DNA from 4 places in the Serratia sp. TSA_198.1 genome. Region 1 is predicted to be linked to each of the others. Evidence: predicted binding sites of a transcription regulator. Region 1 holds the regulator's gene; each other region holds the start of a gene.

Region 1 (7,632 bases):
TCCGCCAGTTGCGGATCGATATTGTGCATCATATCGATCACGAACTTGCTGTTATACAGCACGAAAATGATCAGGACAGAGACCGCACAAGCCAGCCAAAACCCTTGGCGTACCTGATGAGCGATACGGTCGCGGCGGCCGGCGCCGTTAAGCTGCGCGATCACCGGAGTTAGCGCCAGCAGCAGGCCGTGGCCGAACAGAATGGCCGGCAACCAGATAGAGGTGCCGACGGCGACGGCGGCCATATCCGTGGCGCTATAAGCGCCGGCCATAATGGTATCGACCACGCCCATTGCGGTTTGCGATATTTGCGCGATGATTACCGGAATTGCGAGGGCCAATAAACTACGCGCTTCAATGAAGTACTTCTGCACGCATACACCTTTTCTATTTATTTATGATTGAGGGGAGGGTCGTCGCGAAAGGACAACAATTAAAAATAGCGGAATTTTGTCAAAAAGATTGTACGCGCTCGGCGTCGTTAAGCAAATGTTGTGACGAAATAGTTATTAAATGCGCAGGCGCGGATTTTTTGCCTCCCCGGGTTTGGTTTTCCTCGCCAACTGGGGCAAACTGCCCCAAGCGCTTTAAACATTTTCAGAAAGAAGAGGCTCACATGTTCACCGGTATCGTACAAGGCACCGCGCCGCTGGTCGCCATTGATGAAAAATCCAACTTCCGTACCCACGTCATAGAGATGCCTGCGGAACTACTGCCTGGGCTGGAGCTCGGCGCGTCGGTGTCCCATAACGGTTGCTGCCTGACCGTCACTGCGGTGGAAGGCAACCGCGTCAGCTTTGATCTGATCAAAGAAACGTTGCGCCTGACCAATCTCGGCGAGCTGGCTTTGGGGGACGTGGTCAATATCGAAAGGGCGGCCAAATTCAACGATGAAATTGGCGGCCACCTGATGTCCGGCCATATTATCTGCACGGCGGAAGTCGCCAAGATTTATACCTCCGAAAATAATCGTCAGATATGGCTGCGCATGCCGGATGCGGAACTGATGAAATACGTTCTGCATAAAGGTTTTATTGGCATTGACGGTATTAGCCTGACGATCGGAGAGGTGGTGAATAACCGTTTCTGCGTGCACCTGATCCCGGAGACGCTTGATCGCACCACGCTGGGCAAAAAACGCCTGGGCGACAAGGTGAATATTGAGATTGATCCACAAACGCAGGCGGTGGTAGATACCGTTGAGCGGGTGTTGGCGAGCCGCGAAGCGGCCATGGCGACGGCGAGCGCGCTGGCGCAGAAGATCTGACGGACAATAACCACAGAGGAGTAACCGCGTGAAGTTTTATGGGAAAACGTTGATGTTAACGGCGCTGCTGGCGCTGAGTGCCTGTAGCAGCTCACCTGAGCAGGGCGCGGCCAATCAGGCCGTTGATGCAGAAAGTGATACCTGCGGTGCCGCGCAATACCAGAGTTACGTCGGCAAGCCGATGTCAGCGCTGGAAGGCGTTCAGATTGACTCTCAGGTACGTGCGATTCCGTACAATTCGGCCGTTACTATGGACTTTAACCTGCGTCGTCTGAACTTCCTGGGCGACAGCGAGGATAAAATCATTCGGGTTTATTGCGGCTGATCAGCCATTGGTTAGCGCATAATATAAAACGCCCCCGGTAAAAACCGGGGGCGTTTCGTTATGGTATGGCATTAATCAGCGCGGGACGCGGATACCGCCTTCAATGCCTTTCGGGCTGAATACCACCTGCCACAATTGAATGTCACGCGCGCGAAACGCACCTGCACAGGCGTTCAGATAATAGCTGAACATACGTTCGAAACGCTCGGAATAACGCTGAGCCAGTTGCGGCCATGCCTGCCTGAAACGCTCGTACCAGACCATCAGGGTGCGATCATAATCGGCGCCAATATTATGCCAATCTTCCATCACGAAACGTCCCTCGCTGGCTTTGGCTATCTGCGTGACTGAAGGCAGGCAGCCATTCGGGAAGATATATTTGTTGATCCACGGGTCAACATTCATATCTGTCCGGTTCGAGCCAATGGTGTGCAGCAGGAAAAGGCCATCCGGTTTTAAATTACGCTCCACCACCTTGAAGTAGGTGCGATAATTTTTGGGGCCAACGTGCTCAAACATGCCGACGGAGACAATGCGATCAAACTGCTGGTGCAGATCGCGGTAGTCCTTCAGCAGAATTTCAACGTCCAGCCCGGCGCAGCGCTCCTGCGCCAGCTTTTGCTGTTCGGCGGAAATGGTTACGCCCACGACGGAAACGCCATAGTTTTTCGCCGCAAAGGCGGAAAGGCCGCCCCAACCGCAGCCGATATCCAGTAATTTCATCCCCGGTTGCAACTGCAGTTTCTCGCAAATCATTCGCAGCTTGGCTTCCTGCGCTTGCTCCAGCGTGGTTGCCTCTTTCCAATAGGCGCAGGAATATTGCATATAGGGATCGAGCATCAGCGTAAACAGATCGTTTCCCAGATCGTAATGCTCTTTGCCGACAATCCAGGCTCGTTTCTTCGATTGCAAATTGATTAATCGCGCGGCGGCAATTCGCAGGATATCTTTCACATGGTGGGGGAGTTTCTTTTCCAGGCCTGCGCCGACTACGTGTTGAAAGAATATATCCAGCCGTTCGCATTCCCACCAGCCATCCATATAGCTTTCGCCCAGGCCGAGAGAACCTTCCCGCAACACGCGTTTAAAAAAATCAGGATTTTTAATCTGAATATCGAAAGGACGTGAGCCGTTTATTTCTATACCGGCCATACTGAGCATTTCATGAGCGATACGGTACCATGGGTTGTCCTGAATGCTCACATCTTCTATACACGATGAACTCATAGCTTCTCCATCACCTTCTTCTGACTTATGACCCGCCAGAAAATAGCTTAGACAATTTCTGCGGGCGCATATGTATACCTACGGTGGAAAGTCACCGTGGCGTCTGATATCCGACTATGAACAGAGGAAAATTTTAAGAAGGCTCCAGCGCAATAGGCGCGGATAAACAATCCTTAAAAAAGTGTGACGCCATACGCGTACACAACAGCTACTTGTGATAATAAGACTATAAAAGTGTTATTTTAAAAGGTCGTTTTGAGTATAGGCTTGCCGAGGCGCTTACTCAACCGTAAATCGCACTCGGCAAAAATATTCTTTAAGTGATTATTAGTACAGGTAATTATGACGCAGAGTTAGCATGTTCCTGTCGTACTGCCTGCGAATTATCGATCACTTTTCCCCGTTGCAACATATACCCCAACGCGGCCAATACCACCGTTGAAACCATCACCGTTACCGTCGCCAACAGCGGTTGGGCTATAAAGGCCGAAACCAATAGGCTCGCGACAAAGCACAGGCCCAATTGCAGGGTATTTTGCAGCGCTGCGGCTTTGCCTGTGCCTTCCGGGAACGGCATCAACGCATTCGCCACTACGATCGGGTAGCAGGCTCCGTTGACCAGCGCCATCAGGCAGAATGGAATCAGCAACGTGGTGAGCGTGGGCTCGGTCAATGTCGCCACCAGATATAACGCCACCATGCTGATGCCATAACCTACCAGCAGCCAAGGCAGCAGGGTGTTGCCATTCATGCGGTTTAACGCCGTACGGCAACCGTAACCGCCCAATAAGAAAGCCAGCGTCTGCGGGACATAGCTCAGGCCAATATCATTGGGGCTGTAACCCATATCGCCAAGAATAAACGGCGAACCGGTGAGCCAGGCAAAAAAACCGGCAGAGCAGGCGGCAAAAATGGTGACGTTACCGCTGAATACCGGCGACTTCAGCAGTTGGAAGAAACTCAGGGTGTTTTTGGGCTGGGCAGATGGCGCGCTTTTGGCGCTTTCCTTCAGTAACAGCGTCGGCAGCAGCAAAATGACGGTGATACCCAGCAGCACGGCGAAAATTGCCCGCCATCCCATGTGGTTCAACAACCAGGCGCCGACCAACGGTGCCAGCGCAGGCGAAAGTGCTACCAGCGGCATAATGGTGGCGAATACGCGGTTGGCTTTGCCTTCACGGTAGCGGTCAATGACCAGTGCCTGCCAGGTGACGGCGGCTGAACACACACCGATCGCCTGGATAAAGCGCAGCGACCACAGTTGGACGGCATTTTGCACCCACAGCATGCCGAGGCAGCCCAGAGCAAACAGCGCCAGGCCAATCAGCAGAACGGGTTTGCGGCCCAAATTATCGGAGAGCGGCCCCCAGAGCAGTTGAGCAAAGGCAAAACCGGCCAGGAAAATGCTAAGGCTGGCGCTGATTGCGCCGGCGGAAATTTGCAGATCTTGCTGCATAGCGCCAAAGGCGGGCAGATACATGTCGGTGGCCAGGTAACCCAGCATGCTCAGGCCGGCAAGATAGAACATAAAACCAAAGGAATTTCGCATGGTATTTCTCATTAATATTTTATTGTCGCAGGTTTTTAGCGCCGGCAAGTGTATCCGGCTGGATCTCTGCTTGTGAAACGGTAATATTTGCGAAGTGCTGTTAAAAAAATTGAAGGCAAAAATCATGTGGTCTGAATATTCGCTTGATGTCGTGGACGCGGTCGCCCGCACCGGCAGCTTCAGCGCGGCGGCGCAGGAACTGCACCGGGTACCTTCGGCGGTTAGCTATACTGTGCGGCAACTAGAACAATGGTTGGCGGTACCGCTATTTGAACGGCGTCATCGCGATGTAGAACTGACGCTGGCTGGCACGCTGTTTATTCAGGAAGCGCGCGGTGTCATCAAAAAAATGCTCGACACTCGCAGGCAGTGCCAGCAGGTGGCCAATGGTTGGCGTGGCCAATTAAAAATTGCGGTGGATATCATCGTCAAACCGCAGCGCTGCCGTCAGCTGGTGCTGGATTTTTACCGTCAATTCCCCGATGTGGAGCTGTTGGTCCAACCCGAAGTGTTTAACGGCGTATGGGATGCGCTGGTGGATGGCCGCGCCGATATGGCGATCGGCGCTACGCGGGCGGTGCCGGTTGGCGGTGGTTTCGCCTTTCGCGACATGGGCGACATGCGTTGGTTGTGTGTCGCCAGCCCCCAGCATCCCTTGGCGGGGTTGGATGGCCTGCTAAACGATGATCAGCTCCGGCCTTTCCCTTCGCTGTGTCTGGAGGATACGTCACGCAATTTGCCCAAGCGGGTCACCTGGACGCTGGACAATCAACGGCGGCTGGTGGTGCCGGATTGGGCCTCTGCGGTGGATTGCCTGTGCGCCGGATTGTGCGTCGGCATGATGCCTGCGCATCAGGTATTGCCGTTGGTACAGCGTGGTGAATTGGTGGCGCTGCAACTGCAACAGCCATTTCCCGCCAGCCCATGCTGCCTGACCTGGCAGCAGAATACCCCATCGCCGGCGATGGCCTGGCTGCTGGATTACCTGGGGGACAGTGAAACCTTGAATCAGGAATGGTTAAGCGAAGTGACGCCGGAAGCCGCTTTGGCTCCCGGCGTTGGCGACTAGCGGCGGTAATCGATGAAGGGACCGTCGGCGACCGAGCGGCGTTCAACCAGCTTCGGATGTACCTCAATGACTTGCGACTCTTCACGCTTGCTGATGATGCGATCCAGCAGCATGGTGAACGCCATCTCGCCCAAACGCTCTTTGGGCTGATGGATGGTCGTCAGTGCCGGCGTGAAATAGCGGGCGTTGCGCACATTATCGTAACCAATAACGGAAATATCCTGCGGTACGCGCAACCCCAGCTCATCAGCGGCGCAAATAGCGCCCATTGCCATAATGTCGCCGCCGCAGAATACCGCCGTTGGGCGCTGTTTCTGCGATAATATCTGGTGCATGGCTTTGTAGCCGGATTCCGGTTCGAAGTCACCTTGTACAATCCACTCGTCGCGCACCTCGATATTGGCTTCTTCCATGGCTTTTAAAAAGCCCTGATGGCGGCCGCCGCCGGTATTGCGCGCTAATTGGCCCGGAATGGCGCCAATCTCACGGTGGCCACGCTCGATCAGATAGCGGCCGGCCAGATAACCGCCTTCGAAGGCGTTGTCGATAATAGTATCGGTAAAATCACCGCGTGCTGCGCCCCAGTCCATGACCACCATCGGGATGTTACGGTAATCTTCCAGCATCCCCAGCAATTGATCCGGGTATTCAGAGCACATCACCAGCAGGCCATCGACGCGTTTTTGCGCCAGCATCGCCAGATAAGCGCGTTGCTTGTCCAGGTTATTGTGCGAGTTACACAGGATCAGCGTATAGCCTTTGCTGTAGCAGCTGTTTTCCACCGCCTCGATCACTTCGGCGAAATAGGGCGCTTCGCTGGAGGTAGCCAGCAGACCGATAGATTTGGTGTGATTGACTTTCAGGCTGCGCGCCACGGCGCTGGGAGAATAGTGCAGCTCTTTGATCGCGGCCGCGACGGCCGCTTTAGTCTCTTCGGCGACGAAACGAGTCTTATTGATGACGTGCGAAACGGTGGTGGTGGAAACGCCAGCGCGTTTGGCCACATCTTTAATCGTTGCCATGTAAAGAATGACTCCTGAACTCACATGTTGCAGCATGTAAGTGTGATGTTAATCGTTTGCCTGCGTAGATCCTTCTTCCAAATAAGCGAAGCTGAGTTTTTAGTGTATTGAAGTCGTCAGCGTTTGGTCAGGAGGGGCATTTTTGCCGGTACGCAGTTGTGAACTGCGAATTTTGTCCCATATTGAGCCAAAGTGGAAGAGGTAATCAGTATTATAAACCGGGAAATGATAACAAGATTTTATTGTCTAACTGTGGGAAAATGGTTTGACGCATTAATTGTGTGCCTTTTATCCTTGGGATAACCCGTCTGAAAAGGAGTTGTAATGGATACCGATCTGAAAATGTCACTGTTCACCACTGTGTGCGCGCTGGCCGTTATTATTGCTTTTAGCTTCACCGCGGCGTTGAACTGATCCCTGGTTGTCACACAGGCGCAGTTCACTGCGCCTGTCCGCATTTTCCCACCGCTACGTCAGATTTTTCCACAAGTGCCCCGTTCACCCACACCCGGATGTTTTCCATGCGGCTTCGCGAAACCGCGGTCTGAGAGCGACTAAAAGGCCTAAGATCAGAACGCTTGCGGTAGGCGGTGAGGCGTGCGGCTGGGGGGACCAGCCGCGGAGGCGATTATCGAATGGTTTTCGGTGTTACCACACGGCGGGCGCCAATGTAGTGGTTTTGCCAGTAGTCGTTGTCCAACTGGCTGATACGGATTTCCTCACCGGTACGCGGTGACTGAATGAATTTGCCGTTGCCCAGATAGACGCCGACGTGATCGGCCACGCCACGGTTGTTGATGCGGAAGAACACCAGGTCACCGCTTTCCAGCTCGTTTTTCTTGATCGGCGCCGCGTCGCGCAGGTGGTACATCTCGTTGGCAGTACGCGGCATCTTGATTTTCACTACGTCTTTATAGGCGTAATAAATCAGTCCGCTACAGTCAAAACCGGTTCTTGGCGAAGTGCCGCCCCAGCGATAAGGTTTGCCCATTTGATCCATCAGCTTGGCCATTGCGGTTTGCTTGGCGTGCTGATAGCGCTTTTTGTGCGCCGGGCTGAGTTTCAGCGGTTTTTCGTCGCGAGCCAATTTGGCGGTGGCCATGCCGGGTTCCCGGTGGCGACCATAACCTTTTTTGTAACCCTTTTTCGGTGGGGTCACTTTGATTTTGGCTA
Region 2 (7,632 bases), on a different contig from region 1:
GCGCGCTGAGATGATCCAGGCTTTGATAAGCCTGATAAGCCAGCACCAGCAGCGGCAGCAGCACCAGCAGAAACGCCATCAGGACCAGCTGACGCAGCGAGCGGGGGAATAAACGCCATCTTTTCAACGAAATCATCTCATTGTCTCTCATCTGCTTCGATGCTAACCGAGTCACCGGTGAGAGGAAAGCCCGGCGTTCGGCGAAGCGTCAGGAAAATATAGGGAAGCGTGCCGTAGGTAGGGAGTTTGCGTTTGGACCTATCGTATATACCCAAAATAATTGGAGTTGCATCAAGGCGACAAGCTTGTAAGTCCCCAGGAGCTTACTCAAGTAAGTGACTGGGGCGCACAAGTGCAGTCAACACAGATGCAGCTTCAAGTATGAGGGGTATTTGACGCTGGGGCAGGACTGCCCCATCGCAAGAAAGTGTGGATGCCCTTGAATCTCGTCCCCAGGGTGATGTAGCACAAGGCTGGCATCGAACAGGACGAATAGCATCCATAAGTATCCGGGATTGATGAACACTCATCACAGTTGGATACAGGCGGTGCCTCACTCCACGTGTCGCCCGATGCTTGATAAAGCCGCTTGCGCGTCTGTTATCGGTTTGGTTGGACGATAGGCACCATTTCTTTGGCATCATTCGGAGGCTTATGAGGCAAACTTCCGTCTAAATACGGGGCCGTCATAAAAAGTTGAATGAGCAACTGGGGATAATAATGCACTTTACGTGCCAACTTTTCAATACATTTATTAACACATTGAATATATTAATAAATAAATAAAAACACAGCCTATAAGATCAAATTGACCTGCCATGGGTCGATTAAAAAATAATCACCCTGTCGCCAAAAACCGACAACTTAAGCCAATTAATTTTTCACCATTACAAATCAATGAGTTAAGTGTCTCTTTTTAGAGACATGAAAAAGGTTCTCTGTCGCAAAATGCAGACAACGGCAAACCGGCACCGGCGCAATAAGTAAAAAGGGACGCAATCTCTTGCGCCCCTTTCATTACCGCGTGGTAACCGCTTAGCCCAATTGCTTGCGGGCGTTGCGGAACATGCGCATCCACGGGCTGTCTTCGCCCCACTCTTCCGGATGCCATGAGTTGCTCACGGTACGGAATACACGTTCCGGGTGCGGCATCATCACCGTCGCACGGCCGTTGCTGCTGGTCACTGCGGTGATGCCGTTTGGAGAACCATTAGGGTTAGCTGGATAGGTTTCCGTTACCTGACCGGCATTGTCCACAAAGCGCAATGCCACCAGACCACTGCTTTCCAACGCCGCCAGATGCGCTGCATCGCGCACTTCAACGTGCCCTTCACCGTGGGATACGGCGATCGGCATGCGTGAACCGGTCATGCCCTGCATGAACAGCGACGGGCTGGCCGCCACTTCCACCAGGCTGAAACGCGCTTCAAAACGATCCGACAGGTTGCGTACGAAACGTGGCCAGTGTTCGGCACCCGGGATCAGATCGCGCAGGTTCGACATCATCTGGCAACCGTTGCACACACCCAATGCCAGGGTTTGCGGACGGTGGAAGAAGGATTCGAATTCGTCACGAACGCGGTCGTTGAACAGAATCGACTTCGCCCAGCCTTCGCCGGCACCCAGTACGTCGCCGTATGAGAAACCACCACAGGCAACCAACGTATGGAAGTCTTGCAGATCGCGACGCCCTTCCAGCAGATCGCTCATATGAACGTCTACCGCATCGAAGCCGGCGCGGTGGAAGGCTGCCGCCATCTCAACGTGGGAGTTGACGCCCTGCTCGCGCAGCACCGCCACTTTAGGGCGTGCGCCCTTGGCGATGTACGGCGCGGCAATGTCTTCTTCCGGCGCAAAGGTCAGCTTGACGTTCAGCCCCGGGTCGCGGTCGTCCTGCTTGGCCTGGTGCTCCTGATCGGCGCATTCCGGGTTATCGCGCAGGCGTTGCATCTGCCAGGTGGTTTCCGCCCACCAGGTGCGCAAGGTCGCGCGGCTTTGGCTGTACAGCGCTTTGTCGCCCTGAGTAATGACAAAGCGATCGCCGGCCTGCACACTGCCGATGTGATGCACATTGTCCGTCAGGCCGTGTTGAGCAAAGGCCTGTTGCACCGCTTCAAGCCGGTCGGCCGTGACCTGAATCACCGCGCCCAGTTCTTCGTTGAACAGCGCTGCCAGCGCATCGTCGCCCAGCCCTTTGATATCCACGTTCACGCCGCAGTGGCCGGCAAATGCCATTTCCGCCAGCGTGACCAGCAGGCCGCCGTCGGAACGGTCGTGGTAAGCCAGCAACGCGCGATCGGCCACCAGTTGCTGCATGGCGTTGAAGAAGCCTGCCAGCTGTTCTACATTGCGCACGTCGGCCGGCTTGTCGCCCAGTTGGCGGTAAACCTGCGCCAGTGCGGTAGCGCCCAGTGCGTTATGGCCGTTGCCCAGATCGATCAGCAACAGCGCACTCTCGCCCTTATCGGTACGCAGTTGCGGCGTCACTGTGTGGCGAACGTCTTCCACGCGGGCAAACCCGGTGATCACCAGCGACAGCGGCGACGTCATTTCGCGCTGCTCTTCGCCTTCCTGCCAGCGGGTTTTCATCGACATCGAGTCTTTGCCCACCGGAATGGTGATGCCCAGCGCCGGGCAAAGCTCTTCGCCCACCGCTTTCACCGCGGCATACAGGCCAGCGTCTTCACCCGGGTGACCGGCTGCCGCCATCCAGTTAGCGGAAAGCTTCACGCGCTTGAGCGAACCGATTTCGGTCGCGGCCAGGTTGGTCAGCGCTTCCCCTACCGCCAGGCGGCCGGAGGCGGCGAAGTCCAGCAAGGCAACCGGCGCACGTTCGCCAATCGACATCGCTTCACCGTAGTAACTGTCCAAGCTGGCGGTGGTCACCGCGCAGTCGGCTACCGGGATCTGCCACGGGCCAACCATCTGGTCACGGGCTACCATGCCGGTTACGGTGCGGTCGCCGATAGTGATCAGGAAGGTTTTCTCTGCCACCGCCGGCAAATGCAGAACGCGTTTTACCGCATCCTCCAGGGTGATGTTCGCACGTTGGATCGGCTCGCCTTTGGCTTGCAGACTGGTCACGTCACGCGTCATTTTCGGCGTTTTGCCCAGCAGCACGTCCAACGGCATATCGATCGGTTGATTGTCGAAATGGTTGTCGTTCAGCGTCAAATGCAGTTCTTCGGTAGCTTCGCCGATCATCGCATAAGGTGCGCGCTCACGGCGGCAAATTTCGTCAAACTGCGCCATCTGCGCCGGCGCAATCGCCATCACATAGCGTTCCTGCGATTCGTTGCACCACACTTCCAGCGGGCTCATGCCCGGCTCGTCGTTAAGGATGTCGCGCAGTTCGAAACGGCCACCGCGGCCACCGTCGCTGACCAGTTCCGGCATGGCGTTAGACAGGCCGCCGGCACCTACGTCGTGGATAAACAGAATCGGGTTTTGTTCGCCCAACTGCCAGCAGCGGTCGATCACTTCCTGACAGCGACGTTCCATTTCCGGGTTGTCGCGCTGCACCGAGGCGAAATCCAGATCGGCATCGGACTGACCGGACGCCATGGAAGAAGCCGCACCGCCGCCCAGGCCGATATTCATCGCCGGGCCGCCGAGCACCACCAGCTTGGCGCCCACGGTGATTTCGCCCTTCTGCACGTGATCGGCGCGGATGTTGCCGATACCGCCTGCCAACATGATGGGCTTGTGGTAGCCGCGCAGTTCGACGCCGTTGTGACTGTTGACCTGCTCTTCATAAGTACGGAAGTAGCCTACCAGCGCAGGACGACCGAATTCGTTGTTGAACGCCGCGCCGCCTAATGGGCCGTCGGTCATGATATCCAGTGCGGTCACGATGCGATCCGGTTTGCCGAAGTCCTGTTCCCACGGCTGTTCGAAACCAGGAATACGCAGGTTGGAAACCGAGAAGCCCACCAGACCCGCCTTGGGCTTGGCCCCGCGACCGGTGGCGCCTTCGTCGCGGATCTCGCCGCCGGAACCGGTAGCGGCACCCGGCCATGGGGAGATCGCCGTCGGGTGGTTATGGGTTTCCACCTTCATCAGGATATGCGCGTCTTCCTGATGGTAGTCATACTGGCCGTTTTCCGGCGCAGCAAAGAAACGGCCAACCTGAGAGCCTTCCATAACCGCCGCGTTGTCTTTATAAGCAGACAGTACGTAATCCGGCGTCTGCTCGAAGGTGTTTTTGATCATTTTGAACAGCGACTTAGGTTGCTGTTCGCCGTCGATGATCCAGTCGGCGTTGAAAATCTTGTGGCGGCAGTGCTCGGAGTTGGCCTGCGCGAACATATAGAGTTCGATATCCGTCGGGTTGCGCCCCAGACCGGTAAAGGCATTCAGCAGATAGTCGATTTCATCCTGCGCCAGCGCCAGCCCCAGCTTGAGGTTGGCCTGTTCCAGCGCGCAGCGACCTTCGCCCAGCACGTCCACCGCCTGGTACGGCGCCGGCTGATGCTGAGCAAAAAGCTGTTCTGCCTGCTGCAGTTCGCTGAATACCGTTTCCATCATGCGATCGTGCAGCAACGCGGCAAGCTGTTGCCACTGCGCTTCGGTCAGCGTCGGCGCCTTGACGTAAAACGCCAGGCCGCGCTCCAGCCGCACCACTTGCTTCAAACCGCAGTTGTGGGCGATATCGCTGGCTTTGGAAGACCAGGGGGAAATGGTACCCGGACGCGGCGTCACCAACAGCAGGCGGCCTTCAGGGGCATGTTCGGCGAGAGAGGGGCCGTACTTGAGCAGGCGCGTGAGCTTGCCATGTTCTTCGGCACTTAGCGGTGCGTTAACATCGGCAAAGTGGACGTATTCGGCGTAGATATCACTGACCGGAAGTTGAGCGTCCTGACAGCGGGACAGCAGTTTGGTAATACGAAAAGCCGACAAAGCGGGCGAACCACGCAGTATTTCCATAATCAAAGTTCTCTCGTCTTCGAAGCAACTGACTTCAGCACTTCTTTGGGCGCAACAGGGGAAAACGCGCGCCATTATAGAGAATCTACGCCGCCGACGAAACCGTTTGCGCAGCTATTATTGATAAAAGCTGTTCGCCCCCTCGAATTGTCATAACGTGTCAATAAAGTTGCACGCTGGCGTTTTGTTGCGCAAAATGCTCCCGCACTGGTGATTTAACCATAAGAAAAGACTGACCATCGGTCACCGGCGCACCCGTACTACCACTGGATAACTATTTGAAACGCCTAAAAATAAACTACATTCTCATCGGTGTTGTTACCTTGCTTCTGGCGCTCGCCCTGTGGCCCAATATTGCCTGGCGCGGTGGCCAGGGAGGGCAACTCGAAGAGATCAAATCCCGTGGCGAGCTGCGTATCAGTACGCTGAACACGCCGCTAACCTATTTCACCACCAAGCAGGGGCCGGGTGGGCTCGACTACGAGCTGGCGAAACGCTTCGCCAATTACCTGGGCGTGAAGCTGGTGGTGATCCCGCACAACAATATCAATGACCTGTTTGACGATCTGGACGATGACGACGCCGATCTGCTGGCCGCCGGCCTGATCTACAACCAGGATCGCCTCAGCCGCGCTCGCACCGGCCCGGCCTATTATTCCGTTTCCCAGCAGTTGGTCTATCGCCTGGGCACCCCACGGCCAAAAACCTTTGCCGACATTAAAGGCAAGCTGGCGGTCGCTTCCGGTTCCGCGCACGTCAGCACGCTGAAACAGCTTAAGCAAAGTAAATTCCCGGACCTCAGTTGGGAAGCCTCCAGCGATCTGACCTCAAAAGAGTTGCTGGAACAGGTGGCCGACGGCAAACTGGACTATACCCTGGGCGACTCTGTGACTATTGCCCTGCTGCAACGCATCCACCCGCAACTGGCGGTTGCGTTCGACGTCACCGATGAAGAGCCGGTCACCTGGTATCTGAAGCGCGGCAACGATGACAGCCTGTATGCGGCGATGCTGGATTTCTATAGCCAGATGGTGGACGACGGCACGCTGGCGCGGCTGGAAGAGAAGTATCTCGGCCACGTCGGCAGTTTCGATTACGTCGATACCCGAACCTTTCTGTCAGCCATCGACTCGGTGCTGCCGACCTTCCGCTCGCTGTTTGAAAAATACGCAAATGAGATCGACTGGAAATTGCTGGCGGCCATCGCCTATCAGGAGTCGCACTGGAACCCGCAGGCAACCTCGCCCACCGGCGTGCGCGGCCTGATGATGCTGACGCGGGCCACCGCCGACGGCCTGGGGGTCAACGATCGTCTGGATCCCGAGGAAAGCATTCAGGGCGGCGCACTTTACCTGCAGAGGTTAATGGCCAAAGTGCCCGACAGCGTACCGGAAGATGAACGCATCTGGTTCTCGCTGGCAGCGTACAACATGGGCTGGGGCCATATGCTCGACGCCCGCAAGCTGACCAAAATGCAAAAAGGCAACCCGGACAGCTGGGTGGACGTCAAACAGCGCCTGCCGATGCTCAGCCAAAAACGTTATTACCCGCAGCTGACCTACGGCTATGCGCGCGGACGCGAAGCTTATAACTACGTGGAAAACATTCGCCGCTATCAGGTCAGCCTGGTCGGCTATCTGCAAGAAAAAGAGAGGAAGGCGGCGCAGGAAGCGGCCGAACAGGCGGCGCTGGGGGAAGGCTATCCGGTTGTTATACCGGAACTGGCACTTAACCACTAATTACTCTGGCTTATCCGCCGCACGTTGCGCCAGCTTAAGCGCTTTTTTCTGCTCGCGGCGCAGGCGGAAAAAGTTGCTCAGCGTCGCGGCGCATTCGTCCGCCAACACGCCTGAAGCGATCTCCACCTGATGGTTCATGCCGGGATGGCGCAAAATATCCACCAGCGACCCTGCCGCACCGGTTTTCACATCGGCCGCGCCGTACACCAGCCGACGAATGCGACTGTGAACCATTGCGCCGGCGCACATCACGCACGGCTCCAGGGTGACATACAACGTGGCATTCAACAGGCGATAGTTCTGTAACACCGCTCCGCCCTGCCGCAGCGCCATGATCTCCGCATGCGCGGTAGGATCGTGACGGCCAATCGGCCGGTTCCAGCCTTCGCCAATCACCTGATTGTCCAGCACCAGCAGCGCACCCACCGGCACCTCGCCTTCTTCCTGAGCACGCTGGGCAAGCAGCAACGCCTGACGCATCCAGTATTCATCGTTATATTCAGTCATCGCATAATTCCTCGTGCGCTTTTGCGGCGGGCATTATACACAGTAGGTGCGCTGCATGCTGCGCCCGCGTTAACCGGGGTGAATATATTCGCCCCTGCCGGCCGGGTGCGGAGCCGAACGCTGCGGCTTGAAATGCAACGGGTATATACTGAACGAATAGCAATGTTATCAGGGATAAGAAACATGAAATTCAGCAAGAAGAACGCCGCCGTGGTACGCAAAGCCCTGAACGGCTGGGTAGGCGAAGGCGCGCTGACGGTGCAACAGCAAGAGCAGTTGTTGCAGCATGTAGAAGTCCAGCCTTTCGACTGGCGGCGGCTGGCGCGTTATGCGTTTCTCGCCGCACTGGCCTCGCTGGTCATTGCCATCACCAGCCTGTTCGCCGACAGCGATTTGTTGGATTGGCTGAGCGGCTTGTTCCGCTTCGATGCGCCGGTTCGCATGGCGATGGCCGGCATAC
Region 3 (7,632 bases), 710 kb from region 1:
CCCTGATTGCCTGGTCGGACAGCGATCCGCTTGATCTGTTGGATCTGGAGTTGGCGGCGCAGAACTTCCTCGATAAGCAGGCGTCTTCCACCCTGACATTAGGCAAGGCGTTGACCGATCTGCTGGTGATGGCACGTGAGCATCAGTTAGCGATGCCGCCGGACCTGGTGCTGCTGTTCAAGGCGCTGATTACCGCTGACGGCGTGCTGCACCGGCTCGATCCCAACTTTGATATTATCGCCGCGTTGAAACCCCTGCTGCAGCAGGTGATGTTGCAGCGTTATTCCCCCGATGCGGTGCAGCGACGCATGTTGGCGTTGGGTGCAGAAGCGCTGGATGCCGGTGAAGAGATCCCGCAAACCCTGCGGCTGCTGATGCGCCGTTTGAAGCGCGGGCAAATCGGTGCCGACATCAACGTCAAGAACATCGATCAATTGGGCAAGGCGCTGGAGAGAGCGGCTGTCACGCTGGCTATCGCCATTGTCACCGCTGCCTTCGCGCTGGGGCTGGCACCTTATCTGATGCACGCTTCGCCGCGGCTTTGGGGCATTCCGCTGTTTCCTGCGTTGGGTGGGCTTGCCTGCCTGGGCGGCGTGCTGTTGCTGGCGCTGCGTCTGCGGCGCTGAGCAGTTTCAGCGTTATCCGATAGGTGATGCCGTCTTTCACGCGCACTATCATTTCGCTTGCCACCGTCAGCGATTTCCCTCACAAGCGGTGGCCGTTTATAATGACAAATCAATTATCTGCAGCATGTTGTTGGCAGTAGCTATGAGGCACAAATGAAGAAAATTCTGATGGGCACAGCCGCCCTGCTGTTCGCCGGCGTCTTGGCCGGTTGTAATCAGCTCACCCAATACACGCTCAGCGAGCAGGAAGTGAACGATTACCTGCAAAAGCACAACGATTATCGCAAGCAAATCGGCGTGCCGGGGCTGTTGGATGCCAATATTGTGCTGACCCAGTTAAAAAGCCAGATTGGCCGCACTGAACCGGGCAAGGTCACCCTTTCCGGCGATGCCAAGGTGAATATCAGCTCAATCCTGGGCCCGCAGACTGCGGACCTGAAACTGACGCTGAAAGCACAGCCGGTCTATGACCGTGAACAAGGTGCGGTATTCCTGAAAGACATGGAGCTGACAGACTATAGCGTGCAGCCGGAGAAAATGCAGACGGTGATGAAGGCCCTGACCCCTTACCTGAATCAGTCTCTGAAATCCTACTTCGATCAAAAACCGGCCTACGTGTTGAATCCGGATAACAGCAAAACCGAAGCGCTGGCGAAGAAGCTGGCAAAAGGGCTGGAAGTGAAGCCCGGCGAACTGGTTATTCCGTTCACTGACTAAGGCAAACCGCTAAAACTAAAAAACCCGCTGATAAGGTGGGTTTGAGATTGATAACAACGTTGTCTTTGAGCCCGAGATACTCGGGCCTAGCGCAGCGAGGGGCGCTCCGGCGGCAAGCCGCTACGACCCCTTCGATACGCTCTCCCTAATAACAGGCTTTGTCAGCGGTCTGAAACCCGCTGATAAGGCGGGTCTATTATTTTTCAGACAGGCGATAGCCTGAAAGCAGTGGCGTTACTGCGGTTCGCTGTAGCTGATTTCACCCGTGTTGCAGTTAAGGGTAACGTTATAGGTTTTATCCTGCTTGGTGCCCCGTACCGTCAACGGCACCTGCCAGATCGCGTCCTTGCCGGTGATGGCTTCCGGGCTGATCCAGGCTATCGGGGTGGCTGTGCCCAGCAACTTTTTATCCGATGCCCAGCGCGTGATGCGGTTCTGCAGATAATCGCGTTTTACCTGAGCGGCGACGTCTGCCGGTTGCAGGCCGGTGCATTGCGCCACTTTGGCCGTGCGTTGCTCTTGTGCCTGTACCGCCGTCGTCAAACCCGCCATGGCCAACAGCGCTACGGCCAAACTCAGTCCCGTTCTTTTCATATGCCCTCCAGTTGTGATTGACACTATCCATGGGTATTTGCCCCCTGGCTCACAACAGGTCTGGCAAAGGATCAGCGTTTTACAAAGCTGATGACAAACAGCTCATCCAACCCCGGATAGATTTCCTTGATCACCTGCTTCAGCTCGCTGAGCGACATATTTTCTTGTTTGGCATGCTGTTCGGTTAGCGCATCAAGGTGAACCGGTGTGACTGACAGCACTTCAATAAAACAGAAGAATACGTCGTCTTCATTACGGCTAACGCGCAATACCTCACCGGGCTGAAAGTGGGATTCACTGGCGTCCCGGAGAGTAATGGTTTTGAGCCCGGCCAGAATGTCTTGCTCAAAGCGACTGAAGAAAGTTATTCCACGGGTCATTCTAGATCCTTTTTCATCACATTGCCGCAACATAAGTCATTATGCTGCCTGCTTTTCTGACGCAGATCCCTCTTTTGAGGTAGCGACGGATTTTTCCGTTTTCACTTTGGTCGGTTTCTTCGGTGCTTCCGCCGGCGCAGCGCCACGCAGAATCTGCCCCAGCGCGTCTTTATGCTCCGCCAGGAAGAAGCTCAGCCCTTCACGCTGCTCCTCATCCAGGTTCAAAGGCGCCTGCTGCAGCCATTCACCCAGGCTGTCCGCCAGGTCCAGCATTTTGTCGTAAGCATCGGCTTCTTTCTTGGTTGCGAAAGTCATCTTTTCCTCACCGTTTCTCACCACCACATATTTTACTTCAACGGCCATGTGTGCATTCCTCAAAGGTTAGAATACTGTATTTTTATACAGTATAAGGTGATTTTACGCAGGGATGCAAGCGCACCCCTGACGCGGATTATTTCAACAACCGCACCTTGCAGTTCTTGCCTTTGATTTTGCCCTGCTGAAGCTGTTGCAGCGCCTTGCGAGCACTGGCCTTGCGGATCGCCACATAGGCGTGTACCGGGAACATGTCGATTTTGCCCACTTCAGCGGCCGTCAACCCGGCATCTCCGGTCAAAGCGCCGAGAATGTCGCCAGGGCGAATTTTGGCTTTGCGCCCGCCGTCGATGCACAGGGTGACCATTTCGGCCTCCAGCGTGGTATTGGAAGCACCGCTCAGTTCAGATACCGGCGCCCAATTGACCGCCTTGCGCTGGTACTCTTCAATCGCATGCGCACGTTCCATCTCCTGCGGCGTACACAGGCTGATCGCCAGGCCGTTCAGGCCCGCGCGGCCGGTACGGCCAATACGGTGTACGTGTACTTCCGGATCGAACGCCAGCTCATAGTTGACTACCAGCTCCAGCTCTTTGATATCCAGCCCGCGAGCGGCAACGTCGGTCGCTACCAGCACCCGGCAACTGCGGTTGGCAAAACGCACCAACACCTGATCGCGATCGCGCTGTTCCAGATCGCCGTGCAACGCCGATACGCTGATGCCACGGGCTTCCAACGCTTCATATACGCTCTGGCAATCGCGCTTGGTGTTGCAGAACACCACGCAGGAAGAAGGTTGGTAATGGCGGATGGCGGATACCAGCACCGCCGGACGCTGATCGCGGGTGGTTTCGTAGAAGCGTTGTTCAATGGAGGTTTGATCATCGCCATCGTCCACTTCCACATTCAAGGGATCACGCTGCACGCGGGCGCTGATGCGCTCGATGCCGCTCGGATAGGTCGCGGAGAACAACAGAGTCTGGCGCTGCGGCGGGGTGTAACTGATCACATCGTCGATGTCATCGGCAAAGCCCATGTCCAGCATGCGATCGGCTTCGTCCAGCACCAGCACTTTCAGTTCATCCAGCACCAGCGTTTTCTTGCGCAGATGCTCCTGAATACGCCCCGGCGTGCCCACCACGATATGCGGCGCATGCACCAGCGAATCGAGCTGTGGCCCCATAGGTTGGCCGCCGCACAGGGTCAGGATTTTGATGTTCTGGGTAAAGCGCGCCAGGCGACGCAACTCTTTGCTTACCTGGTCAGCCAACTCGCGCGTCGGGCACAAGATCAACGCCTGCGCCGCCACCTGGGAAACATTGATTTTATCCAGCAGGCCGATGCCGAACGCAGCCGTTTTACCGCTGCCGGTTTTTGCTTTGGCTCGTACGTCCTGCCCTTTCAGGATGGCGGGCAACGCGGCGGCCTGCACCGGCGTCATTTCGGCATACCCCAGTTCGTTGAGGTTGGCCAACTGTTCGGCTGGCAGCGGCAGGGAAGAAAAAGATACTGTGCTCACGGCGATAACTCTTATATGGCAAATGGAATGGCGGCGCGCCCACGGGCTGGCGCCGAATCAACCGCAGATGATAACAGAGATAGTAGGGATTACGGATTTCACGCATAAAAAAAGCCGCCGGATGCATTTATTTGGCAATAACATCGCCAACTCCATCCCCCGCCTGCACGCGCAAACGTTTTCGTATATACTGCACACCCGTTATCAGACCGCCTTAAATCCACAGATCCAGGTACGAGACTATGTTAACTATTGGAACCGCCCTGCGCCCGTCCGCCACTCGCGTTATGCTGCTCGGCTCCGGCGAGCTGGGTAAAGAAGTTGCCATCGAATGCCAGCGTTTAGGACTGGAAGTGATTGCCGTAGACCGCTATGCGGACGCCCCGGCCATGCACGTGGCGCACCGCAGCCACGTCATCAACATGCTGGACGGCAACGCGCTGAAAGCCCTGATTGAACAGGAACGTCCCGATTACATCGTGCCGGAGATCGAAGCCATCGCCACCAGCATGCTGGTTGAGTTGGAGCAACAAGGGCACCGCGTAGTGCCCTGTGCCGAAGCAACGCGCCTGACCATGAACCGCGAAGGTATCCGCCGCCTGGCCGCAGAAACCCTGGGCCTGCCAACCTCCAGTTACCGCTTCGCCGACGGTGAAGAAGCCTTCCGGCAGGCCGTCGCCGACATTGGCTATCCGTGCATTATCAAACCGGTCATGAGCTCCTCCGGTAAAGGCCAGAGCCTGATCCGCAACCCGGAACAGCTAAAAACCGCCTGGGATTATGCCCAACAGGGCGGCCGCGCCGGCGGCGGCCGAGTGATTGTCGAAGGCCTGGTGAAGTTTGATTTTGAAATTACCCTGCTGACCATCAGCGCGATCGATGGTGTCCATTTCTGCGCGCCAATAGGCCACCGTCAAGAAGACGGTGATTACCGTGAGTCGTGGCAACCGCAACGGATGAGCGAACTGGCGCTGAACCGCGCGCAGGAGATCGCGCAAAACGTGGTGCAGGCATTGGGCGGATTTGGTCTGTTCGGCGTTGAATTGTTCGTCTGCGGCGATGAGGTGATCTTCAGCGAGGTGTCACCGCGCCCGCACGATACCGGCATGGTAACGCTGATCTCGCAGGATCTGTCCGAATTCGCCCTGCACGTTCGCGCCTTCCTTGGCCTGCCCATTGGCGCCATTCGCCAGTTCGGGCCTTCGGCCTCGGCGGTGATCCTGCCGCAAATGACCAGCAGCGATCTGCGCTTCAGCGGTTTGGAACGCGCATTGAGCGGCCACAATCAGTTGCGCCTGTTCGGCAAACCGGAAATTAACGGGCAACGCAGGATGGGCGTGGCGCTGGCAACGGCGGAAAATGTGGAAGAGGCGGTGGCATTAGCCAAGCAGGCTGCCGCTGCGGTAGTGATTGAGGGATAAAACGTTGGGGCCGGCTTGCCGGCCCCTGCAACATCAATAGTTTTCGTCTTCTTCCGAATCGTCGTCAGCCTGTTCGTCCGGCCTTTCCTGATAGTCTTCGTCTTCGTCTTCATCATCAAACAGAACGCTAACCTGGTCGCCCTGGTGTTTTTCGCGGATTTCCTGCGCGACGCGCGCGATGGCTTCACCACTGCTCATGCCTTGTTCCATCAACAGATGGATACGGTCCGCAGCGTCCTGCTGCTCTTGGTGACTCAATGACGGCATACCTGCAAGCATGTGTTTCTCTCCGGCAAAATGGAGGGGGATTATACGCCTTAAACCGGCGGATCCCAACGTCTGTTATTCGGCGGCGGGCTGCGAGCAATGATCGCAATCCCGCCACTGCTTCAGACGATGCAACCACAACGTAACGTGCCAGATCTGCTTGAGGCCGCGTGCGTTAGCCGCCATCGTTCTATCAATACCACGCTGATAAAACTCACCGGTGATTTGGCACTGTGCAGCCGGCTCAGGCTCCCGCCGAATACTGTGGCAAATACCCAACGCCTCGCGGGCGATCTGCCAGTGAAAAGCCGGTCGAATAACCATTTTGCCGGCATAGCGTTGGTTAAGCACCACCAGCATTTCCACTATTTTCATATAGTGTCGCTGGTATTCCACGTTCGCCTTGCCGGTGCGGCGGCGATTGCTGATGGATTGATCGTGCACCCGTTGCCGGTACAAGGCTTTGCTGAGGTACTTGACCCGCTGCGCATTAAACATCACCTCGGTGGTCCAGGGAATATCTTGGTGATGTAACCCCGGTTCGAAATACAACTGATGCCGCTTAATAAAATCAAGGCGATACACCGCCAACCAAACCACATGAATAAATTTTCTTGTTTTCAACGCCCGCTCTAGCCATTGTGCCCCGCTAATAACGCCGGTGTCGCCCAATCGCTTGTGCGGAATAATCTCTTGCAGTTCGTTTTCTCGGGAAAAATAACGTTGGCCGTTACACTGCATGACATCTAATTGTTCTTGTTCGGCCAAGGCCACTAACGTTGAATACATTTCAGGCGCCAATAAATCATCCGCATCCGGAAATGCCACATATTTTCCCTGCGCAATAGCCAGCCCCGCATTGCGTGCGCAGGAAACGCCGGAATTAGGCTGATCGATCACGGTAATATGCGGGTATTGCCGCGCATAGCGGTGGGCGATAGCGCCAGAGCCGTCGGTGGAACCGTCATTAACGATGATCACCTCCAGCCGCCGCTCATCCTGAGCCAACAACGACGCCATGAAAGGCTCAAACAGTGCTCCCGCGTTATGCAACGGGACAATGACACTCAGGATTAAGGGCATAGGCAGCTCTTCGCAAAAAGTAACGAATAAATAGTTCTATTTTCTAAAAAAACGGTGCGCAGTTAAATGAAGCGATTCGATGTTAAATAATCAAACCAGGCCTCCGAGTACGTTTTTTTTCAACGACATTGCTTTAATTTGTATTCCCCGCAGATAGCAGATAAAGGGGAACGCCGCGACAGTACGAGACAGCAAAATTTCGTTTGTGACGTTGTTGGCAATAAGGCATGTCGTCCTCACTATTTTTGATGACACCCCGAAACAATAACAGGATAAAAACAATAAATTGTTTTATTTTCAATCAGCACCTGCTGATTAAAATTGATTTAACCTCAGCCTGAATTATTATTTTCTAACACATAAAATTGTCGTTAATGGCGCAAAAAATGCTTCATTACAAAATCGTTTACTCGCTGTTTATGTGAAGTGTGCTCTGGCGCCCAACGCCAGAACATGCACCCGCCGGTCGAATATGGCAGAATAGCGGGCAGAAACCGCCGTTCCCGTCAGTCAGGTTTATTGAGGCCCATGAGCGCAACCGCACCGAATCTTAAGTCTTTGCCTTACACCCGTACCGCCCTGCTGGAGCATTTTGCTCCGCTGGCACAGCAGCCGTGGGCGATGTTGCTGCACTCCGGCTTTGCCGAACACTCGCATAACCGTTTCGATATCCTGGTCGCAGATCCCTGCACAACGCTGATCACACGAGG
Region 4 (7,632 bases), on a different contig from region 1:
AATACGACGACGCCCGTAACATCCTGCTGCCGCTGCTGACGCAAGATCCGAAAAACGTCTGGCTGCTCGATCTGATGACCGACATCGATCTCGGTCAGAAACGCGCGCCGCAGGCCATTGCGCGGCTACAGGCCGCCAACGCCGCACAGAGCAACAACCCGGTGCTGCAGCTCAATCTGGCCAACGCCTACGTGGAAGGCAACCAGCCGGCGCAGGCGTCAAAAATACTTAACCGCTACACCTTCGCCCACCCGGACGATCCCAACGCCTGGGATCTGCTGGCCCAGGCCAGCGCCGCACAGGGGCTGCGCGATGAAGAGCTGTCCGCCCGCGCCGAAAGCCTGGCGCTAACCGGCCGCCTCGATCAGGCGATCGGCCTGCTCAGCAACGCCAGTTCGCTGCAAAAACTCGGTAGCCTGAAACAGGCGCGTTATGATGCGCGCATCGACCAGCTGCGCCAGTTGCAAGAGCGTTTCCGCCAGTACCAGCGCGGCTGATTTTCATAAGGATGAATTAAATGAAAAACGTCACTATTTACCACAACCCGCGCTGTTCCAAGAGCCGCGAGACCCTGGCGCTGCTGGAACAGCATGGCGTAACGCCTGAAGTGGTGCTGTATCTGGAAACGCCGCCGTCGGCAGACGAGCTGAAGAAACTGCTGAAGGAACTGGGTTTCAGTTCCGCACGCGAGTTGATGCGTAAAAAAGAAGATCTGTACAAAGAACTGAAGCTGGCGGATGAAACCCTGAGCGAAGCGCAATTGCTGGCGGCAATGGTGGCGCATCCGAAGCTGATCGAACGCCCTATCGTGGTCAAAGGCAGTAAAGCGCGTATCGGCCGGCCACCGGAGCAGGTGCTGGAGATTCTGTAAATTCACGCTTGAGCGCGATATTTATCGCGCTCAATATTATCTACAGCCCCAGAATTTCTTTGACGAACGGGATAGTCAGCTTGCGCTGAGCGGTGATAGAGGCGCGATCGAGCTGATCCAGCGTCGTAAACAACGTGCGCATCTCACGATCCAACCGTTTCAACAGGAAACGGCCTACGTCTTCCGGCAGTTCAAACCCACGCAGTTTACCGCGCAGTTGCAAAGCCTGCAGTTTCTCTTCATCCGACAGCGGTTGCAACTTGTAGATTTGTCCCCAGTCGAGGCGCGAAGCCAGGTCAGGCAGATGGAGGTTCAATTGACGCGGCGGGCGATCGCCGGTAATAAACAGGCGCGTGCGGCCGGTTTCCAGAATGCGGTTGTAGAGATTGAAGATCGCCATTTCCCACTCTTCGTCGCCTGCGATGCATTCGATATTGTCGATGCACACCAGAGCCAACTGCTCCATGCCATCCAACACTTCAGGCACGAAATAAGCGCGCTTATCCAGCGGGACATAGCCCACCGCTTCACCGCGCTGTGAAAGCTCCGCACAGGCCGCATGCAACAGGTGACTGCGCCCACCGCCCTCGCGAGACCAGAAATAGATATAACTGCCATGTTCCTGACGAACGGCGGACTGGATCGCGCTCAATAGGGATGGGTTCTCGCCCGGATAAAAACTGGCAAAAGTTTCATCATCGGGAAGATAAAGTGGCAGTGACAGCTGTGCCGGCGTATTCAGGGAAGCACCTCAACCAAAACTGGCAGGAAAACGCGGTAAGTCTACCACAAAAAGCGGGCTCTGTTGAACCGGCAGGATTTTATGCCGCAATAGTGAACAACGGCTCCCACTGACGGCCAACCAACGCATTGCCATTGCGGGTGAAATTTGTATTTTATCCAAGGATTATCCTAGTATAGAAAGGCGAAATGCAGTCACCATAAACAAGGTTTCTACAAGGACATAGACAATGAAAGTATGGAATAAAGTGCTTTTGGCCTCAATCATTGGGCTGTTGGTTGCCGGCTGTGATGATTCATCCAAAGTCGACGCCAATCTTGAGAAAGCCAAAGACAGCGCAGAGCAGATGAAAGACGCCGCACAGAAAAAAGCGGACGATCTGACCGATAAAGCAGAAGCTACCGCCAAGGACATCAAAAAAGAGGCGTCCACTCAGGCTGACCAGCTTAAAGACAAGGCTTCAGCCATTAAAGACGACGCGTCCAAGCAGGCGGAAGCGATCACCAACGATGCCAAGGCCAAAGCCGACGCCATCAAGAATGACGCTACCCAACAAAGCCAACAATTGGTCGAGCAGGCTAAATCCATTAAAAACGATGCCATCAGTGGCGCCAAGGATCTGACCGAAGAAGCCAAAGCGAAAACCGAAGCCATTAAAAACAGCGCTGAGAACAAAGCGGAAGAATTAAAAAATGATGCCAACGCTGTAGGGACAGAAAACACCCCGCCGGCCAAGCAGCAGTAATAAAAATCGAGTCTCAAAAGCAAAGTAAGGAGCAGTAAATGGGTATTATTTCCTGGATTATCTTCGGCCTCATCGCCGGTATTTTAGCCAAGTGGATCATGCCAGGCAAAGACGGTGGCGGTTTTATTCTGACTATCGTGTTGGGTATTGTCGGCGCCGTGGTCGGTGGCTATATCAGCACCTTCTTTGGTTATGGCAAAGTTGACGGTTTCAATTTCGGCAGCTTCGTGGTGGCGGTGATCGGCGCTATCGTGGTGCTGTTCGTTTACCGTAAAATCCGCAGTTAACGGATGACGCATTAACGAAACGGGCAGCCCTTTGGCTGCCCGTTTTTATTTACTTCCGTGGTGCCAATTCATCCGCTGCGTCGATCACCTCTTCTTCCTTGCGGTACAGGCTGATGACCTTGAACAGCAGGCTGAGGCCGATACCGACGATAGTCGCCAGCGCCATGCCCTTCAACTCCGCCGCGCCGATATGCACCTTGGCGCCGCTAACGCCGATAATCAGGATCACCGAAGTCAGGATCAGGTTCTGCGCCTTGTTGTAATCCACTTTGGATTCAATCAGCACACGAATGCCGGAAGCCCCGATCACCCCATACAGCAGCAGTGAAACGCCGCCCATCACCGGCACGGGCACCGCCTGAATGGCCGCCGCCAGCTTGCCGACGCAGGAAAGCAGAATCGCCAGAATGGCCGCGCCGCCGATCACCCAGGTACTGTAAACCTTGGTGATCGCCATCACGCCGATATTCTCGCCGTAGGTGGTGTTCGGCGTTGAGCCGAAGAAACCGGAGATGACCGTCGAGATGCCGTTGGCAAACATCGAGCGATGCAGGCCCGGATCGCGGAGCAGGTCTTTCTTCACGATATTTGCGGTCACGACCAGGTGGCCAACATGTTCGGCGATCACCACCAGCGCCGCCGGCAAAATGGTGAAGATGGCGAACCATTCAAAACGCGGGGTGTAGAAGGTCGGCAGCGCAAACCAGTGCGCCTCGCGGATTGGCGTCAAATCCACCACGCCCATAAAGAACGACAGCCCATACCCCACCAGCACGCCAATCAGGATCGGGATTATCGCCAGAAAACCGCGGAACAGCACAGAACCCAGGATGGTCACGCCCAGCGTCACCAGCGAAATAGTGATGGTAGTGGTGTCTGCGCTGACACCGTCGGCCGGCAGCAGGCCCGCCATATTGGCCGCCACGCCCGCCAGCTCCAGGCCGATAACGGCAACAATCGCCCCCATCGCCGCCGGCGGGAATATCACATCCAGCCAGCCGGTACCGGCTTTTTTGACGATCAGCGCCACCAGGCAAAACAGCACGCCGCACATGATGAAACCGCCCAGCGCCACCTCATAACCCAGCGGCAACAGCAGCAGCACCGGTGAGATAAACGCAAAACTGGAACCGAGATAGGCCGGGATCTTGCCCTTGCAGATAAACAGATACAGCAGCGTGCCGACGCCGTTGAACAGCAGCACCGTCGCCGGGTTGATCTTGAACAGGATGGGCACCAGCACGGTAGCGCCGAACATGGCGAAAAGATGCTGGAAGCTGAGCGGAATGGTCTGTAGTAGCGGCGGGCGTTCGCTGACGCCAATGACGCGACGGGTCATGTGTGCTTTCCTCTGGGTCATTATCATTGTGTAAGAGTCGTTACAGATGCTCAACGGATTTCAGGTTACAGCCAGACATCCCCGATTGTGGCAGGAGCGCTGCATGTCATTCGGGGCGAATCGAATATAGTCGCCTCCTGCGCTGTAGCTTGAAAGACGAAGAGCATAAAAAAGCCGACTCATTAAGTCGGCTAAATGTCTTACTTGGTACCAAATATCTTGTCGCCGGCATCACCCAGGCCCGGCACGATGTACCCTTTCTCGTTCAGACATTGGTCGATGGAGGCGGTGTACAGCTCGACGTCCGGATGCGCTTTCTCCAGCGCGGCGATCCCTTCCGGTGCCGCAACCAGCACCAGCACCTTGATGCTGTTGCAGCCGGCTTTCTTCAGCAGATCGATAGTGGCGATCATCGAACCGCCGGTAGCCAGCATAGGGTCAACAACCAACGCCAAACGCTCTTCGATATTGGACACCAGCTTTTGGAAATACGGCACCGGTTCCAGGGTTTCTTCGTCACGGTAAACGCCAACCACGCTGATACGCGCGCTCGGGACGTGCTCCAGCACCCCTTCCATCATGCCCAGACCTGCACGCAGGATCGGCACAACGGTAATTTTTTTCCCTTTAATCTGGTCTATTTCAACCGGCCCACACCAGCCTTCGATGGTGACTTTTTCCGTCTCCAGATCGGCGGTCGCTTCATAGGTCAGCAAACTACCCACTTCAGAGGCCAGCTCACGGAAGCGTTTGGTGCTGATGTCATGTTCACGCATCAGACCAAGCTTGTGTTTCACCAGCGGGTGTTTCACCTCAACGATCTTCATCATTTTTCTCCTATTAAGGTGGTTGACGGCCAAAAAAATCGCGGGATTATAACTCCTTTTACCGGCCGCGCCACCCACAATAGCCCGATCGGGATCAACTAAAGTTCGAATAACAGTATAGATGACGAAAAAACGGAGCTGGTTCACAAGCCACTCGCAAACGTTTGCCTGCGCTGTTAGAATTGCCGCGCCTTATTCCGGTATCAACGCCGGATGCACCGTATTCAAACCGCAAACCGTCGTGGGGATCGCGCAGTGACCGACAAAACCTCTCTCAGCTATAAAGACGCAGGTGTCGATATCGATGCTGGCAATGCATTGGTAGACCGCATCAAAGGTGTAGTTAAACAGACCCGCCGCCCGGAAGTGATGGGTGGTCTGGGCGGTTTTGGCGCCCTGTGTGCGTTGCCGCAGAAATACCGCGAGCCGATCCTGGTTTCCGGTACCGACGGCGTAGGCACCAAGCTGCGTCTGGCGATGGACCTGAAACGCCACGACACCATCGGCATCGATCTGGTCGCAATGTGTGTGAACGACCTGGTGGTACAGGGCGCTGAGCCGCTGTTCTTCCTGGATTACTTCGCCACCGGCAAACTGGACGTGGACACCGCGGCCAGCGTCATCACCGGTATCGCCGAAGGCTGCAAGCAGTCCGGTTGTGCGCTGGTGGGCGGTGAAACCGCCGAAATGCCGGGTATGTACCACGGCGAAGATTACGATGTGGCCGGCTTTTGCGTCGGCGTGGTCGAGAAATCCGAAATCATCGACGGCAGCAAAGTGCAGTCCGGTGACGCACTGATCGCGCTGGGCGCTTCCGGCCCGCACTCCAATGGCTACTCGCTGGTGCGCAAAATCCTGGAAGTCAGCAATACCGATCCAACCACCACCGATCTGGAAGGTAAACCGCTGGCTGACCACCTGCTGGAGCCGACCAAGATTTACGTGAAATCGGTACTGGAACTGATCGAGAAAATCGACGTGCACGCCATCGCTCACCTGACCGGCGGCGGCTTCTGGGAAAATATCCCGCGCGTGCTGCCGGAAGGCATGCAGGCAGTGATCGACGAATCAAGCTGGCAGTGGCCGGCGGTATTCAGCTGGCTGCAGCAGGCCGGTAACGTCAGCCGCCACGAAATGTACCGCACCTTTAACTGTGGCGTGGGCATGGTAATCGCACTGCCGGAAGAATCCGTTGAACAAGCCATCGCATTGTTGACCGCAGCCGGTGAAAAAGCGTGGAAGATCGGTAAACTGACCGCATCTTCCGACGAACAACAAGTGGTCATCAACTGATGAAAAAGATCGTGGTGTTGGTCTCCGGCCAGGGGAGCAATCTCCAGGCACTGATTGACGCCTGCCAGCAGGGCCGGATTGCCGCCGAGATTGTGGCGGTGTTCAGCAACAAGGCGCAGGCTTACGGCCTGCAACGCGCAGAAGCGGCAGGCATTGCCGCCCATGCGCTGGATGCCAAGGCCTTTGCCGACCGCGCGGCGTTTGACGCTGCGCTGGCGGACGCCATCGACCGGTACCAGCCGGATCTGGTGGTGCTGGCCGGCTATATGCGCATTCTCAGCCCGCAGTTCGTGCAGCGCTATGCAGGCCGCATGCTGAATATCCACCCTTCCCTGCTGCCGAAATACCCTGGGCTGCATACCCACCGCCAGGCCATCGACAACGGTGACAGCGAACACGGCACCTCGGTGCACTTCGTGACCGAACAGCTCGACGGCGGCCCGGTGATCCTGCAAGCCAAGGTACCGATTTTCCCCGGCGACGAGGAAGACGAGGTGGTTGAACGGGTGCAAACCCAGGAACACACCATTTACCCGCTGGTGGTGAACTGGTTTGCCGAAGGCCGACTGGCGATGCGTGATAACGCCGCCTGGCTGGACGGCGAACGCCTGCCGGAACAGGGGCATGCAGCGGACTGATCGCTGTACTCTGAACACCGTCTAAACGGCGCCTTTCACGGCGTCGTTTTTTTTCGCCGCAATCAAGCCCCTGACGTTATACTTTGCACAATTTCACGACATAGAGGAACACACATGTCCAGCACTACCAGCGTCAGGCTACGTCCATTGGAACGGGATGATCTGGCGTTCGTCCACCAGATGGACAACAACGCCAGCGTGATGCGCTATTGGTTTGAAGAACCTTACGAAGCCTTTGTCGAGCTTTCCGATCTCTACGACAAACACATCCACGATCAGAGCGAACGGCGTTTTATCATCGCCCACGAAGGTGCCAAGGTCGGGCTGGTGGAGCTGGTGGAGATCGACCACATCCACCGCCGCGCAGAATTCCAGATCATCATAGATCCGGCCCATCAGGGCAAAGGCTACGCCAGCACCGCCGCCAAGCTGGCGATGGATTACGGCTTCTCGGTGCTGAACCTGTACAAGCTGTACCTGATCGTCGACAAAGAAAACCCGAAGGCGATCCACATCTACAGCAAACTGGGCTTCGAAGTGGAAGGCGAACTGATTGACGAATTCTTCGTCAACGGCGAATACCGCACCGTGCTGCGCATGTGCATCTTCCAGCCGCAGTATCTGGCGAAGTTCAAAACGCCTGGCGATAAGCCGCTGGTGAAGTAAAAGTGAAAAACCCGCGAAAGCGGGTTTTTATAGCGTACTTGATGGCCCTTACGGGTTGTTAATATGACAAAGCAAATCAAGTCCAGTCTTGATATCCATCATCATGGATCCAGACTATGCCACCTGGACATTCTTCGAAAGTAAACCAGAGCCCGTGGATGAGATCTTCTTCAGTAGCTGGTAATGCCTCTCGAAATCGAGTTATCTGCTCATCGAAACTACCG

Evidence for each region. The regulator PurR, encoded in region 1, represses purine synthesis genes. The targets are predictions, from matches to a motif close to CANGCAAACGTTTGCNTG.
Region 2: purL (phosphoribosylformylglycinamidine synthase) is a predicted target of PurR. The motif match lies at 5,022-5,039, and genes of this name have one in related genera.
Region 3: purT (formate-dependent phosphoribosylglycinamide formyltransferase) is a predicted target of PurR. The motif match lies at 4,320-4,337, and genes of this name have one in related genera.
Region 4: purM (phosphoribosylformylglycinamidine cyclo-ligase) is a predicted target of PurR. The motif match lies at 4,965-4,982, and genes of this name have one in related genera.

Annotation. Positions count from the first base shown of each region.
Region 1 covers NZ_JBQZFP010000001.1:1,059,710-1,067,341, reverse strand. Annotated here, with positions in the region: gene ACUTSW_RS04975 (MATE family efflux transporter) at 1-374, opposite strand, end outside; gene ACUTSW_RS04970 (riboflavin synthase subunit alpha) at 617-1,267, shown strand; gene ACUTSW_RS04965 (I78 family peptidase inhibitor) at 1,296-1,592, shown strand; gene cfa (cyclopropane fatty acyl phospholipid synthase) at 1,668-2,819, opposite strand; gene punC (purine nucleoside transporter PunC) at 3,160-4,368, opposite strand; gene punR (DNA-binding transcriptional activator PunR) at 4,493-5,437, shown strand; gene purR (HTH-type transcriptional repressor PurR) at 5,434-6,459, opposite strand; gene cydH (cytochrome bd-I oxidase subunit CydH) at 6,784-6,873, shown strand; gene ACUTSW_RS04935 (C40 family peptidase) at 7,088-7,632, opposite strand, start outside.
Region 2 covers NZ_JBQZFP010000006.1:82,167-89,798, reverse strand. Annotated here, with positions in the region: gene ACUTSW_RS20640 (sensor histidine kinase) at 1-136, opposite strand, end outside; gene purL (phosphoribosylformylglycinamidine synthase) at 1,036-4,929, opposite strand; gene mltF (membrane-bound lytic murein transglycosylase MltF) at 5,205-6,665, shown strand; gene tadA (tRNA adenosine(34) deaminase TadA) at 6,666-7,172, opposite strand; gene ACUTSW_RS20620 (DUF2157 domain-containing protein) at 7,356-7,632, shown strand, end outside.
Region 3 covers NZ_JBQZFP010000001.1:349,616-357,247, reverse strand. Annotated here, with positions in the region: gene ACUTSW_RS01685 (ABC1 kinase family protein) at 1-626, shown strand, start outside; gene ACUTSW_RS01680 (lipoprotein) at 780-1,343, shown strand; gene yebF (protein YebF) at 1,578-1,937, opposite strand; gene yqfB (N(4)-acetylcytidine aminohydrolase) at 2,009-2,317, opposite strand; gene ACUTSW_RS01665 (YebG family protein) at 2,357-2,680, opposite strand; gene dbpA (ATP-dependent RNA helicase DbpA) at 2,769-4,151, opposite strand; gene purT (formate-dependent phosphoribosylglycinamide formyltransferase) at 4,394-5,572, shown strand; gene ACUTSW_RS01650 (YoaH family protein) at 5,606-5,851, opposite strand; gene ACUTSW_RS01645 (glycosyltransferase) at 5,915-6,922, opposite strand; gene pabB (aminodeoxychorismate synthase component 1) at 7,451-7,632, shown strand, end outside.
Region 4 covers NZ_JBQZFP010000006.1:238,367-245,998, reverse strand. Annotated here, with positions in the region: gene ACUTSW_RS21290 (beta-barrel assembly-enhancing protease) at 1-497, shown strand, start outside; gene arsC (arsenate reductase (glutaredoxin)) at 518-871, shown strand; gene hda (DnaA inactivator Hda) at 912-1,613, opposite strand; gene ACUTSW_RS21275 (hypothetical protein) at 1,843-2,358, shown strand; gene ACUTSW_RS21270 (GlsB/YeaQ/YmgE family stress response membrane protein) at 2,397-2,645, shown strand; gene uraA (uracil permease) at 2,695-3,984, opposite strand; gene upp (uracil phosphoribosyltransferase) at 4,185-4,811, opposite strand; gene purM (phosphoribosylformylglycinamidine cyclo-ligase) at 5,067-6,104, shown strand; gene purN (phosphoribosylglycinamide formyltransferase) at 6,104-6,742, shown strand; gene speG (spermidine N1-acetyltransferase) at 6,857-7,408, shown strand; gene ACUTSW_RS21240 (DUF596 domain-containing protein) at 7,485-7,632, opposite strand, start outside.